Linked DNA regions of Ancylothrix sp. D3o. The protein of the gene in region 2 binds, or shares a complex with, the protein of the main gene of each other region. Links are inferred from orthologs where the notes say so. Each region holds a gene or a part of one and is shown on either strand. Other genes may lie near its edges.

Region 1 (7,430 bases), on a different replicon or contig from region 2:
TTTCCGGCAGAATTTACTCAGCCACCCAATCCCCCCCTCGTCACCCAACCAACAGAGCCAAGGGAGCATCAACCATTAAAGCGAGAGCGCCAAGCCGACAAAAAAATAATAATCAGGCCAGACAAGGTAAAAAATCTAAACTAGAATAAAGTCGGCAATTCCATCTTCAAAGCTAACCAAAGGACATAAACAATGATGATAGAAGACGAAGAGCTCAGGATTACCTTTAAAGTTGCCAGTGAAGAACATTTACAAAAACTTGACGAAGGCTTATTACTTCTCGAAAAAACGCCTAACAATCCAACCTTGTTAGCGGAAATGATGAGAGAAGCCCACTCCCTCAAAGGCGATGCCAATATGTTAGGCATCAAAGACATTGGCACCCTTGCCCATCAACTTGAACACCTATTAACCAGCATCAAAAACGGAGACAGCCACCTCACCCCCGCGCTGTGTGATCGAATGTTTGCAGGCATCGCAGCCATTCGGGAACTACTTGTTGAAGCCGTCACCGGCACCCCCCCAGGAGTCAACACCTTTTATGCCCTTGCTCACCTAATGGGAGCTCATGTTAACCCCACAGCTTCCCAGGAAGTAGCCCCCGAAAAGCCCAAAGAACCGCCACAAAAGACCCCTGAAATCTTATCCCAAAACTCAGCGCCAACTCCAACCCAAGATTTACCAAAAATTACCTCAACAAATTACGAGCAACCCCCCCAAGAAGAAGCACATTTAAAACTCTCGGAACCCTCACCCAAACCCAAAACAAAAAAAACCAAAGAACGACCGGCGGAAATAGCTAATTTCCCCCAACAACCGGCCCAAATTAACCCAGCACCAGCCCTCACAAAAAGCAGCCAATATATCCAAGATGAAGAACTGCGAACCACATTTAAAATAGCCTGTGAAGAACACTTACAAAAACTAGATGCAGGATTACTTTACCTAGAAAAAAATCCCAACGATCCCAGACAAATAGAAGCAATGTTGCGGGAAGCCCACAGCATAAAAGGTGATGCAGGGATGCTAGGACTCCCAGACATCAGCACCCTTGCCCACCAACTAGAGAATATTCTTAACAGCGTCACCAAAGGTGAAATTTCCATTACCCCTAACATTTGCGATCAAATGTCAGAGGTATTAGACACCATACGTCAACTCGTTAGCGAAGCCGTTACCGGCATTCCTAGTAATATAAACATCGCCGCAATTCATCATCAAGCCTCCCCACCGGCACCCCCTAGAACCGAAGAAACCATAACACTAGCTCCCCCCCCCATCCAACCTGAAAAAAACACTCCCCATCATCCAAACACAGACAACTATCGCATCGAAAGCATTCGAGTTGAAACGCGAAATCTTGACGCCTTAATGACACTTGGAGGAGAACTAACCGTTACCAAAATTCGCGTCGCCCACCGGCTCAGCGACCTCGAAAATATTGTAAATTTATGGGAAGAATGGAGTCGGAATGTTTTTATCAACCGCTTCACCCTCGATGAAATTCAGCGAACCACCAACACCAACGCACTTAAACAAGTTCAAAACTTCCACCAATCCTATGAACAACACCTCGAACAACTAGGATTACTCGTCGAAAGCCTCAAAAGTTCACTTTACGAAGACAGCACCCGACTTGATGTTATTTCCTCCGAACTCGAAGAAGGAATCCGCACCCTACGCCTATTACCTTTATCAACAATATTTAACTTATTTCCCCGCCTAGTTCGGGATTTGGCCAGACAGCAAGAAAAACAAGTTGAATTAATCATTGAAGGCGGCGAAACCAGGGCTGATAAACGCATTTTAGAAGAAATGAAAGACCCCCTGACTCATATTCTCCGAAATGCGATAGATCACGGAATTGAATTACCGGCAGATCGCATTGCTGCGGGGAAATCTCCAATCGCTACCATCCGTTTGCACGGATACCAAACCGCCAACCATATCATCCTAGAAATTTCTGATGACGGACGCGGTTTAGATATCGAAGCCATTAAACGCACTGCCCTTAAACGTGGAGTTTGTCGAGAAGAAGAACTTGCCAGCCTAAGCGACCATCAAATTCATTCTCTGATTTTCTCTCCCGGCTTTTCAACCCGCACTTTTGTAACCGAAGTTTCCGGCAGAGGTGTCGGTTTAGATGTAGTACGCACAAACGTAGAACGTCTAAAAGGCACAATTCAAGTAGAATCTAGCCCCGGTAAAGGTTGCACTTTACGCCTCAAACTTTGCACAACTCTGGCAACCGCTCATGTTTTGCTAGTAGCGGTTAATAATATCCCTTATGCAATTCCTGTGGAATTTGTAGAAATGGCTCGACTTTTACCCGTCGATGACATTTTTACCATTGAAGGGCGAGACACGATGATTTTAGATAATCAAGCAATCTCTATTGCCCGACTTGCAGATTTACTCGAATTACCTACACCAGCAGAAAGCCCACTTTTTAGTAATAATCAAAATTTATCTTGTATTATCCTTAAAATCGGGCAAGAGCGTTTGGGTGTAATTGTGGATGGTTTGCTAGATGAGCAAGATGTTGTCTTGAAATCTCAAAGCAAATTATTGCAGCGGGTGCGAAATGTCTCTGGGACAACCATTCTCGGCACCGGCGAAGTTTGTGTGGTTCTCAATCCCCAAGATTTAATTAAGTCCGTACAAAGACAATCCCGCACTATCATCCCAACACTGCCAACCGACACAGCGAAACAAAAACAAGTTATTTTATTAGTAGAAGACTCTATCGCCACCCGCACTCAAGAAAAACGCATCCTCGAAAGTGCCGGTTATGAAGTCATCACCGCAGTCGATGGCTTAGATGGCTACACCAAACTCAGAGAACGCCGTTTTGATGCCGTAGTTTCTGATATTCAAATGCCGAATCTTGACGGCTTAGGACTAACTCAAAAAATCCGTCAGCACAAAGAATATTTAGAATTGCCAATTATTTTGGTAACATCTTTGGCTTCGGATGAAGATAAGCGACGAGGCGCTTCTGCCGGTGCATCTGCATACATCACAAAAAATGCTTTTAACCAAGAGGTACTCATTGAAACCTTAAAAAGGCTCATTTAAACCCTCCACCCAATGCCAAATCACCCATCACAAATGCCAAAGGACAAATGAGCAATGACAAAGGACATCCGAGTTTTATTAGTAGAAGACTCTCCTGTTGCCACGACAATTTTTAAACGAATGCTGAGCACATCTCCTGATATTATCGTCGTGGGATGTGCCCGCACCGGCACCGAAGGATTAGCCATGATTCCCCATTTGCAGCCCCACGTTATCTGTACCGATTTACATATGCCGCAAATGGATGGGCTCGAATTTACCCAAGAAGTTATGGCAAAATTTCCCCGTCCAATTTTAGTGATCAGTTCTTCGGTTCAGCCAGAAAATACCCACAATGTTTTTAAATTACTTCAAGCCGGTGCTGTTGAAGTATTTCCTAAGCCTCGCGGTGCCATTGGCGAAAATTATGAAACAACTCGCGCTGAGTTAATTAGTAAAATTAGAATTCTCAGTGGTGTCGCTGTTTTTACCCGCCGCCGCAGACCAGTCGCCAGCGAGTCTACACCCCTCCCCCCTAAAAGCACTACGGGCAGTAAACCTGGGAACGCTCGGTCGGGAGTAAGTGCCGGCGTCGGTTTATCCGTCCGTGCCAAAGTCTCTCAGCCCCCCCGAACCGTAGTCTCGCCAACACCCGGCACCCGCCTCCCCCCCGACCAGAAGGGCGTAGACGCGCCAGCCCCTACAACCCGCACTCCCATAAAAATTGTCGGGGTCGGTGCATCCACCGGCGGGCCCCAAGCCCTCTATACAATTCTCACAAGTTTTCCGGCTAATTTTCCCGTTCCCCTTATATGTGTGCAGCACATAAGTGAGGGGTTTTTACAGGGATTGGTGGATTGGTTAAATGCTGAATGTGCAATGACAGTGAAAATTGCTAGTCCGGGTGAATGGCCTCAACCAGGAACGATTTATTTTCCGCCAGAACGCTATCATTTAGAACTCAACTCCCAAGGCCGGTTTAATTGTTCTTCGGCTCCACCCTGTAGCGGTCATCGGCCCTCTGTCACCGTTACTTTTAACTCTCTCGCCAAAATTTACGGCTCAAAAGCAATGGCAATTTTGCTCACCGGCATGGGAAGAGACGGCGCCGATGGTATGCAAGCGATAAGTCGGGCCGGTGGACTCACCATTGCTCAAGATGAAAAAACATCTGTGGTGTTTGGAATGCCTAAAGAAGCCATTGCACTAAATGCCGCTTCTTTGGTGTTGCCGGTCAATGAAATTGCCCCGATGATTTTGAATAAATTGGGAAGAGAAACTGAGTAATAACCCTATTTTTAACGGCTTTTGATTCTTCTTTCCCTTGCCGGTTAACAACCTCAGTAAAAATTATTTTATGGAGAAAAAGCTTATCTGCATTGAAATTTTTTAACACCATACAGCCGCTAACAAAAACGTTAAATTCAGCCTTCCAAATGCAGTAAAAGAGCCTTTTGAAGGGTGAATTCCTCCCTAAAAACTAATTTTAAGGAATGCTGATTTACCCTCAAAAAACTACAGTCACTCTTAACCTTTTTACTCGCTAACGAACCCTATTTATCAGGGAGTCTGTTTGATTCTTGTAGCGACGGATTTTAATCCGTCGCCTTTAGGCTTAGTCCCAAAAAGTAATCTTATCCTTACTTCTGCTCAGGATGACAAGAAATCAACGAAGTAGCCCCAAGCTGATTAATGGTAGCAATCAACTGATAAAGCCGGCCCAAATCCCGCTGATTAAAATATAAAACCAACCTGGGCAAATCCAACGTCTCATCCCCTGTTTCCTTTGGCAAAGCCGCACTTTTTTCTATCTTCCCCTTCACCAAAATATCGCCAAAATTCTCATTCAACTGCTCCACCGCCTCATCCGATAACTCGCACTTAAGGCGAATTACAAACTTATCTTCCACATAGCGACTTGAATGATATACTTTGTAAAAATTTTTAATTGCCTCACAAGCTACATCTAAATTATCCGTAATTGTGTATATACTCGTGTCTGCCGGCGAAACCAACCCACGACGGACAAGCTGCTTATTCACAAACGCATTCCAATCTTGCCAATAGTCCCCCCCCGGAGGATCAATCAAAATCACCGGCACCGGCCCAAACCGGCCTGTTTGACTCAAAGTAATACACTCAAACGCCTCATCCTGCGTGCCAAACCCCCCCGGAAACAAAGCCACCGCATCACTTTCCCGCAAAAAAAACAACTTGCGAGTAAAAAAATATTTAAACTCAATCAACTTAGAATCATCAGTAATATAAGGATTCGCCCCTTGCTCAAACGGCAAATAAATATTTAAACCAAACGAGCAGTCAGCACCGGCCCCCTCATTTCCCGCCTGCATGATCCCGCCACCGCCGCCGGTCATCACCATAAATCCCTCGCGCGTCACATAGCGAGCAAACTCTACAGCGGTTTTGTATTCCGGCGAATCTTCCGACACCCGCGCCGAGCCAAAAACTGTAACTTTACGGACGTGGCGGTAGGGATAAAAAATCTGAAAAGCTCGCTCCATATCTTGCAGAGAAGCCGACAAAATTTTCCAGTCTAAACGGTCAACTTCCTTACCAGCCAAACGAACAATCGTACTAAGAGAACGCTCTATCCACTTAGCGTACTGATCATTAGGTAGCCGTTCGATTAAATTTAGAACTTTCGCATGGAGGGAATCGCCAGAATCAATATAAGGAGAAGTAGAAATAGCCATAAATTTTGAATCTTGATCAGTAATTTCATTGTATCGAGACTCGCCTTATATCGCGGTCTTATCCTTAGTTTGCCCAAAGAAACCACTGAGTTCAACCAAACACACAAACCCAATTCCAACGCCAAAAAAATCAGAAACGAAAAAGCCTCACAAAGCCGGTGCTAAAGCGAGGCAATCAAAAAAAATTTGTGAAAATAAACAGAGTGTTTTTGCGCTCAAACCCTTAGAGATATTTTTCCAGAGTCTGTGCCAAAGTAGTTTTAGGAACCGCACCCACCACCATATCAACCCGCTGACCCCCCTTGAAAATCATCAAAGTGGGGATACTGCGGATGCCATACTGGCTCGCAACACCCGGATTTTCATCTGTATTCACCTTAACCACTTTTACCTGGCCGCCGTATTGCTGGGCAATTTCATCCACAACCGGCGCGACCATTCTGCAAGGCCCACACCAAGGAGCCCAAAAATCTACTAAAACAGGAAGTTCGCTATCTAGGACTTCTTGCTTAAACGTTGAATCTGTAACTGGTGCTGCTGATGACATTCCTAAGAATCCTTACCTATCAATGGTGTCTTTAAGTTTGTCATTCTACCATCATCCAGCGCCACAACACGGGTACAGGCTGATGACGAGAATGTTAAATCGCCTATTTAAATTAAGGAACCGCCCGAACAGCAGTCCGGGCGGAGTGTGGTGTGAGGAGTGAACGGAAACATTTGTCTCCGCTTCAATTCTATTCTAACGGCTCATTTGGCCGATTCCGTCACAATCAGGGAATTTTTTAATTATTTTTATGGTAAGTGCATTTACTTACCCATCCCCAACTGTTGAGCTTTTTGGTACACCTTACCTTCAGTCAGCAGCGACGGAGCAATCACCACCTCAACTTGCTGCATTTCTTTGATATTCTTAGCCCCAAGGGTTCCCATACTTGTCTGCAAAGCACCCAACAAATTATGAGTGCCATCATCAAGCTGAGCCGGCCCGCGTAAAATCTGCTCCAGAGAGCCGGTAGAACCCACCCGAATCCGAGTTCCGCGTGGCAAAACCGGGCTAGGCGTTGCCATCCCCCAGTGATAACCACGACCAGGAGCCTCTTTAGCCCGCGCAAACGGCGAACCAATCATCACCCCATCTGCACCACAGGCAATACACTTACAGATATCACCGCCCGTAATTAACCCACCATCCGCAATAATCGGAACATAGATCCCCGACGAACGGAAATAATCATCCCGTGCAGCCGCACAATCAGCAACAGCCGTTGCTTGGGGTACACCCACACCCAACACACCGCGTGAAGTGCAAGCAGCACCAGGGCCAATGCCCACCAAAATCCCAGCCGCCCCAGCCTTAATCAGGTTAAGCGCCACTTCATAAGTCACGCAATTGCCTAAAATCACCGGAATTGGCATCCGTGCACAAAATTCAGCTAAATCTAGGGGCGTAATTGTTTCTGGAGACAAGTGTGCTGTAGAAACCACAGTCGCTTGGATAAAAAACAAATCAGCGCCCGCTTTCGCCACACTCTCGCCGTATCTACTGGCACCGGCCGGCGTCGCACTAACCGCAGCGATTCCGCCTTTACTCTTAATTTCCTTGATACGCTGTTCGATCAGTTCCGGCTTCACCGGCACCGAGTACAGTTCTTGCAT
Region 2 (8,333 bases):
GTGAAATATGGGCCAAAAAACTGTCATTTGCAGACAGGCAAGCCGCAAAAAAAAGATTTCAGGCAGGGATGGAAAAAACGGCAGAAAAAAGCCATCACCATCCTACAAACCCAAAATTAAAAAAACATTAAAACCTTGATAACCTTCAGTTATCCCCTCTCGATAGCTGCTGTAAGCCCTCTGGGGTGAGAAAAAAGCCCCCAATCAACAGCGATGACCGGTCACAATATAAGCCACACGCTGACCAATATTTGTAGCATGATCAGCCATCCGCTCAATATGACGAATCACCAAAACCAGCAGTAAAATCGGCTCAATCACGCCTTGGATATCGCGTTGGTGGGCCAGAGTATCATAAAGATTACTGTAGGCATCATCAACAACAGAATCTTGCTCCTTAAGGTGAATTCCCACCTCAGCATTTAAATCAGCCAGCGCCACCAAACTCGTCGCCAGCATAGCTTGAGCGTGTTTAGACATTACCTCAACTTGAGGCATACAAGCGTGGGGAGTGTAAGGGAAAAGCTTAATCGCAATTTCGGCAAGATCCTTAGCATAATCGCCGATGCGTTCAATATCGCGCACAAGCTGCATAAACGCACCCAAAAGCCGGGAATCCTTAGCAGCAGGGGCTTGGAGAGTCATTAACAAAACACAATCCGACTCAATTTGCCGATAAAACTGATCAATTTGTTTGTCAAGATGGGGGATAGCCTCAGCCGCCGCCAAATCTCGCTCAAACAAAGCTTTATGGCTGAGACGAAAAGTATTTTCTACCAAAGCACCCATCCGCAACACATCACGCTCTAAGCGTTTGATTTGCCGCTCAAAATGGGTTCTTTCAGAATTGGGATTAGAAGAAGCAGAATTCACCTCTAGTCGCTCAACAATAAAATAGCTAGGTTAAAAACAAAAAATCAGGCTGGGTAGGGGTTTAGGAAACCAAGGTATAAAACCAAAGAAAACTCACTTTCAAAAGCCGTGATGGGCCGCTTATAGATAGCCGGTGATTTAGGCAAAAAATTTTTCAGCGAGTAAGTATCAATAATAGCGAAAATTGTAAGGATTGGAGTAAAAATTTTATAGATTAGCTGCCTAAAGTTGGACAGCAAAAAGTGCACACATATCAAGGCAGATCCTCCTCCTTTACATAAGGTAAGATAATTTTCAACCAAGCGCCGCCAGTACGGGGATGATTTTGGGCGCTGATTTCGCCACCATGAGCGATAATAATTTGACGGACAATCGCCAAACCCAAACCGCTGCCGTTGCTAACGGTCGATAGGCGAGATTGTTCTGATTGTTCGGGAGCTATAGAACTGTTGCGAACGCGAGAAGGTTCACCTCGGTAAAGCCGGTCAAAAACATAAGCTAAATCAGTATCGGGAAAACCAGGGCCGGTATCTATCAAATCTATTTGCAAATTTATAGGGTTTTCCAGCGAAGGTAAAAGTTTAACTTCCACTTGTACCGTCTCACCGGCCCCACTATAGCGAATACTGTTATCAAACAAATTCAGAAACACTTGCATCAAGCGTGATTCATCTGCAACCAGGCTGATGTTTGTCGGGCCAGAATAGACAAAATTAAGTTGTTTTGGTCGAGCAAGCGGTTCAAGAGTTTGCCACGCAGTTTGAATTAAACTGTGAACTTCCAGAACTTTCAGCGAAAGATTTTTACTTGGATCTGCTTCAATTGAAATCAGATCCAGCCAATCTTGGACTAATTTAATCAAGCGGTTGGTTTCGCCCAGCATTCGCTCAACCCAAGTCCGGGTGGGAGGTTCGAGACGCAATTGCAAGGCTTCGGCTACCAGACGAATTGAAGTAAGCGGCGTTCGCAGTTCATGGGCCAAGTCCGACACCCAGCGATTACGAGTTTGGATCAATGTCACCGCATCTTGCCGGTTTTCCAGAAAAACACCGACTTGACCATTCGGCAAAGGCCAACTATAACCCCGCAGGGTCAAACTTCGCACCCTTCCCATCGCCTCCGCATCCGCCACCGCCGGATGAAACACCCATTCTCGTTGAGAAGGTTGGGCGTTGGTGCGGGTTTGTTCGATGAGGTAGTCAAGTTCATAAGAACGCACGACTTTCAGCAGCAAGCGCGAGCGTTCCGGTTCCCAGTTTTGAATACTTAAGAGTTGTCTGGCTTGCTGGTTACACCACAGCAGTTGATTTTCTTCATCGACTTGCAAATAACCCACAGGCGCAACTTGTAAAATTTGTTGCCAGGTTAGCAGTTGTTCTGTGAGGTTATGTTGATGTTGGTTAGCAATAGCAATAGCCCGCCGCAAGCGCACCAGGGCTGGTAATGAGTCTCCTAACCCTTCATCTGGCAACGTTCGCAACAAACTTTTATACTGCCGGTTAAGCCAAAGCCGTTGTACCACAAACAAGCCAAGTCCAACAGCCAAGCCGAGTAAAAATGCAACAAAGGCCATCCGCGTATGTGTGTGAGGTAGATCAGTACAGGCTAGATTAAGAAAGTTTAACTAACCTGTAATCACTACCCTAACCGATATCCAAAGCCTCGAACTGTGATGATATATTCTGGTTGGCTGGGGTCACGTTCGAGTTTTTCGCGCAACCAGCGAATATGCACGTCTACAGTTTTGCTATCGCCGATAAAATCAGCCCCCCACACTTGATCTAGCAGTTGATCACGCGACCAGACGCGACGGGGGGAACTCATAAATAAATCCAGTAAGCGGTATTCTTTGGGCGAGAGATTGAGTTCTTCTCCCCGGACAATAACGCGACATTCTTGGGGGTAAAGGGTGATGTCGCCAAAGTTTAGGGTTTGCGGTTGAGGTTGGTAGTTTAAACGTTGCCGGCGCAATAAGGCTCGCATTCGGGCGACCAATTCCCGCATACTAAACGGTTTGGTGAGATAGTCGTCTGCGCCTACTTCTAGCCCCAGAACCCGGTCGGTTTCGCTGACTTTGGCACTTAAAATTAAAATCGGAACGTTATTACCTTGATGGCGTAACAACCGGCACAAATCCAGACCGTTGACTTGCGGCAGCATTAAGTCAAGTATCATGGCATCAAAGGGAAATTCCCCCTGTTTTTGCGTGGTTTCGCTAATTAAGTTTAAGGCTGTTCGTCCGTCGGGGGCGGTTGTTACCGAGAAGCCTTCTTCTTCTAAGGCTAAAACGAGCATATCGCGGATCAATGCCTCGTCTTCCACGACTAGAATTCTGCCTGTTTGTCCGATTTCTGGCATGGTGGGACTCTTTGATGAGTCTATAGAAAACATACTGGGGGAAGTTAAGGGTTTACATCTACCCCCATAAATACACTAAAATCTGTCTCTTCTGCTTATGGTCTATGCTAAAGATAAGTTATTTTAATCTCTGGCTGTGGTCACTGGTACAAATGACTACTGGCTATTGACTAATTTTTCTACTTTTTCTTTGATTTCATCCCGTACTCTCTGAAAAGTTTCCCAGGGTTTACCATCGGGATCTTCGAGTTGCCAATCTTCAAAAATTTCTCTTGTTACCCATTCTTCGGGTAAGTTTACTCCACACCCACACAAGGAAATGACTGCATCAAAATCTTCGGCTTTAAAATCACTCAAGGCTTTGGATTTTTGGCCGGTGATATCTATATCAATTTCTGACATAACTTGCACGGCTGTGGGGTGAACTCTACTAGCTTCTAATCCTGAACTGACAACTTCAATTTTACCTTTCCCTAATATTCTCCCAAATCCTTCTGCCATTTGCGACCGGCAAGAATTTCTTTTGCACACAAACATTACTTTTTTCATTTGTCATTTGTCCTTCGGAAACTGTTTTTTCAATCACAAACACCGGGGATCTCTTAAACTCGCTTTTTCGGGATTTCTGGGAAACCAAAAAGCAGTTTTTTTGCAAACTTCTACCAACATTAACATCACCGGCACTTCGATTAAAACTCCCACAACGGTTGCCAATGCTGCCCCAGAATTTAAACCAAATAACATCACGGCGGTAGCAATTGCAACTTCAAAATGATTGCTGGCACCAATTAAGGCTGCCGGTGCTGAATCTTCGTAGCTAAGCTTCATTTTTTGGGCTGCTACATAAGAAATCAGGAAAATAAAGTTAGTTTGCAGGAAAAGCGGCACGGCAATTAACAATATATGCAAAGGGTTTTTAACAATTAAATCTCCTTTAAATGCAAATAGCAAAACTAAGGTAATCAGCAAAGCAGAAATGGCTACTGGCGTGAGATAGTTAAGAAATTTTTTCTCAAACCATTCTTTGCCTTTATTTTTGAGTATCCAATATCGGCTATACATACCCGCTGCTAAAGGCAACCCGACATAAATTAAAACCGATAAAACAATTGTTTGCCAGGGTACAACTAAATCGTTTGCTGCCAGTAACCATCGGCCTAATGGAGCATAAAGAAACAACATTGTCAAGGAGTTAACTGCAACCATGACAAGGGTGTGTGCTTGATTTCCGTAGGATAAATATCCCCACATCAGCACCATTGCAGTACAAGGGGCAATTCCTAATAAAATGGTGCCGGCAATATAGGAGTTTGCTAGGGAAATTTCAGCGCCGCGTACTATCTCGGTGCCGGTGATCAATGGCCGGAATAATTGCCCTAAGAAAAATTGAGCTAAAACGACCATTGTAAAGGGTTTAATTAACCAATTGACCACCAAGGTTAAAATCACCGGCTTAGGTGCTCTAATGGCATTTGTTGCCTGGGTAAAATCAATTTTTACCATGATGGGATACATCATAAAAAACAGGCAAATTGCTATTGGAATCGATACCTGATAAATGCTCATCGCGTCAAGAGCGACGGCTACGCCAGGGAACAACCGGCCTAAAGCAATGCCGGCGACAATGCAGAGAAACACCCAGAGCGTGAGGTATCTTTCAAAAAAACTTAATGAGTTGCCGGCTTTGACTGCGGGGCCGGTGCTTGCTGGGCTGTTCATTTCAGCTACCCTTACAAGGTTTATTTTCTTTTCACTTTTATCTTATTTCAAGAAAAGTTGATATGTCAATACCGGCCCGAAAAAAAATCAGGCACGTTTCAAGCGAACGTACCCGACATTGGGGGGTGGTAGAGACGTTCCGGCGGAACGTCTGTACAAAGCGCGCAACGCCTGTACAAAGCGCGGAACCAAAAAATTAATAAGTACGGCGAGCAGTGGCCAAACGAGCGATAATACTGGTTGTCAAAACTAACAAAACCAAAATCAAAGAAGCAGCCCAAGCCAACTCTTTTTGATTTTCATAAGGACGAGTGGCAAAGTTATAAACCAAAACCGCCAAAGAAGCCGCCGGCTGATTTAAAGCCCCCACTCCTTCTTCGCTTACCGGCAAATAAAACTGACTAAAAAGAGCCGTAAACAAAAGCGGTGCAGTTTCGCCCGCAGCGCGAGCAATTGCTAAAGTTGTGCCGGTAACAATAGCAGGAATAGCTGCCGGTAAAACCACCCTAACAACAGTTTGAAAATTCGTGGCCCCCAAACCAATCGCACCTTGGCGAATTTCCAGCGGAACCAACTTCAAAGCTTCCTCAGTTGCCCTAACAATAATTGGCAACATCAACACAGAAAGCGCAAAACCCCCAGCCAAAGCCGAGTAATTTTTGAACGTTAAAACCAACACCCCGTAGGCAAAAACCCCGACAATAATAGAAGGAACCCCACTAAGGACGTTGGTAAAAAATCGAATCCAATCAGCAGCTTTAGTATCGCGGGCAAACTCAGTCATATAAATCGCCGCCAGTACCCCAACAGGAATACTAATTAATGCCCCAAGCGCCACCATAATTAAAGTGCCTTGGATAGCATTACCAAAACCGCCGCCCACCAACTGCATTGGGGTGGGTGGTAATTCCGTAAAAAGCGCAAAACTGAGCCGGTTTCCGCCGCGAATTACTACATAAGCCAGCACCAAAAACAAAGGCAAAAGCGCAACAAAAGCAGCAAAAAACGTTAAGCCTGTCATCGCCATCCCGAACAGTGTGCGAGGAGAATTAGCCGACTTTTTGAGGCTTCTGCTGGGATATCCACTTTCAGAAAACTTGTCAGATTGATCCATAAAAGTAGGGGCGCTCTGCCCACCATTCTAATTTTTTCCAGTTGTCAAAAAATCCAGTAAAAAACCCTTAAATTCTTTGAACTCTTCGCACCAATAACTCAGCCAAAATATTCACCAACAAAGTCAGAGCAAACAACACCAAAGAAGCATACATCAACGCCGAAACTTGTAATCCACCGGCTTCCGCAAATTGATTAGCCAGCAAAGAAGCAACGGTGCTAGCCGGTGTCAAAATAGACGAATTAACTTGATTAGAATTACCAATCAAAAGGGTAACAGCCATTGTCTCACCCAACGCACGACCTAATGCCAACATTACAGCACCAACAATCCCAGAAAAAGCAGCAGGCACTAATACTTGAATAATTGTTTCCCAGCGCGTGGCACCAAGCCCAACAGCAGCTTGTCGTAAATCGGGAGGTAAAGAAATTAAAGCATCACGAGAAATTGCAGCAATGGTAGGTAAAACCATAATTGCTAATACTAAACCGGCTGGGAACATTCCGAGGCCGGTGGCGCTAGGAGGAGTGCTAAAAAAGGGCAACCAACCAAAAGTGCTGTACAACCAATTTCCTACTACTTTAAACAAGGGAACAATAACTGCAAGTCCCCATAAACCATAAACCACGCTAGGAATAGCTGCAAGTAATTCCACCAAAAAAGCAAGAATCACCCGAAGTTTTGGCGGCAAAAAATCTTCACTCAAAAATAGCGCCACACCCAAACCCACCGGCACAGCAAACAGCAATGCAATAATCGAACTAACGATAGTGCCATAAAGTTGTGGAAAAGCACCAAACTCATCGCGTACCGGGTCCCAATTTGTCGCACTCAAAAACCCCAAACCAAATTGGCTAATAGCCGGCAATGCTTGCGTCCCCACCACAAAAGTCATCCACAGCAAAATGCCAACAATGGCAAACGCACAAATTTGAGTCAAGGGGATAAAGAAGATGTTCATTATCCGCTCAACGGTTTCTATAAAAGTAAGCGAACGAGTGTCCCCGCCGTTTTTTAGGTGAATGCTCATAAATGATTTTGCTGAAAAACAAGCCCCGCAAGGGTCAATGTCTATTCTAAGTTTAAATGTGTCCCAAAATGCACTCTTAGTACAAGAAACCCGGTTTCTTTGAACAAACCGGGTTGCTAAACTCTAGTTTTTGCTAATCGCCAGTCATCAATCACTAATTACGGCGCAATAGCATCAACTACTGGGGTAACTTTGTCAACGACTTCTTTAGGTAGGGGAACATAACCAAGTTGAGAGCTCATTTGTTGCCCCTCTGTCAAACCCCATTTGATGACATTTTCCAGCGCTTGCGCTTTGGCTGTGTCTTCAATTTTCTTGGGAACTAACAACCAAGTGTAGCTAACAATTGGATAAGAAGCTTCGCCTTCAGGATCAGGAATAAAAGCGCGGAAATTCTCAGGAAGTTGCACCGCAGCCAGAGTTTTTGCTGCCGCTTCTGGCGTTGGTTCTACAAATTTGCCGGCTTTATTTTCTAAAGTTGCCATCGATAAACCATTGTTTTTGGCATAGCCATATTCAACGTAACCAATCGCGCCTTCAGTTTGTTTGATCAGTTCAGTAACGCCTTCATTTCCTTTACCGCCATTGCCCACCGGCCAGCTTACACTTTTACCTTCACCGGGGCCATTTTTCCAATCTTCACTAATAGCAGTGAGGTGTTTTGTAAACACGCCGGTTGTACCGCTACCATCAGAACGATGTACAACAGTAATCGCTTTATCCGGCAAGTTTACACCAGGGTTTGCTGCCGCAATCGCTGCATCATTCCATTTCGTAATTTTGCCCAAGAAAATATCGGTGTAAACTTGGCGCGGGAGTTTCAAGCTAGTAACTCCGGGTGCATTATATGCCAAAACAATACTACCCGCACTCATGGGAACCATCAAAGCGCCATTCGGTGCTTTGGCGATTTCGTCATCTTTCATCGCCGTATCACTAGCACCAAAATCTACCGTTCCTTTGGTAAATTGTTCTACCCCAGCACCGCTACCGACCGACTGATAGCTAATCTGAACATTGGGGTTTTTCTTGTTGTATTCCGCAAACCAAGTTTCATAAAGTGGCGCAGGGAATGTTGCACCGGCACCACTTAATCTCACAGTTTGACCGCCACCCGCCGCCGTCGTTGCAGCCGGTGTATTTCCTCCTGCTGCTGGAGTAGATCCTGTTGTGTTACCGGCTTCTTTTGTCCCAGAACCGCTACAAGAAGCTAAACCGAAAGATAGAGCAATTGCCGAG

The links. Proteins that work in one complex are often made in the same cells at the same time.
Region 1: the proteins of arsC (region 2) and trxA are in contact, whole or in part, in an NMR structure (PDB 2IPA), measured with the Bacillus subtilis proteins. The link is inferred for Ancylothrix sp. D3o from one-to-one orthologs.

What each region holds. Positions count from the first base shown.
Region 1 is NZ_JAMXEX010000010.1:202,427-209,856, forward strand. The notes cover bases 4,657-7,430. They hold trxA (thioredoxin), read right to left. Parts: upstream 6,319-7,430; coding sequence 5,995-6,318; downstream 4,657-5,994. Other genes in these bases: NG798_RS17765 (LOG family protein), read right to left, coding at 4,698-5,771; NG798_RS17775 (GuaB3 family IMP dehydrogenase-related protein), read right to left, coding at 6,582-7,430. Outside these bases: NG798_RS17755 (response regulator), read left to right, coding at 826-3,078; chemotaxis-specific protein-glutamate methyltransferase CheB, read left to right, coding at 3,133-4,344. UniProt on the Bacillus subtilis protein: Participates in various redox reactions through the reversible oxidation of its active center dithiol to a disulfide and catalyzes dithiol-disulfide exchange reactions.
Region 2 is NZ_JAMXEX010000004.1:383,590-391,922, reverse strand. The notes cover bases 2,085-4,987. They hold arsC (arsenate reductase, glutathione/glutaredoxin type), read right to left. Parts: upstream 3,781-4,987; coding sequence 3,388-3,780; downstream 2,085-3,387. Other genes in these bases: arsB (ACR3 family arsenite efflux transporter), read right to left, coding at 3,814-4,950; NG798_RS10960 (response regulator transcription factor), read right to left, coding at 2,512-3,264; NG798_RS10965 (cell wall metabolism sensor histidine kinase WalK), read right to left, coding at 2,085-2,446. Also shown: phosphate signaling complex protein PhoU, read right to left, coding at 205-873; more of NG798_RS10965, read right to left, coding at 1,127-2,084; phosphate ABC transporter permease PstA, read right to left, coding at 5,147-6,064; phosphate ABC transporter permease subunit PstC, read right to left, coding at 6,132-7,094; phosphate ABC transporter substrate-binding protein PstS, read right to left, coding at 7,253-8,333. UniProt on the Bacillus subtilis protein: Catalyzes the reduction of arsenate [As(V)] to arsenite [As(III)]. In vitro, can dephosphorylate para-nitrophenyl phosphate (pNPP).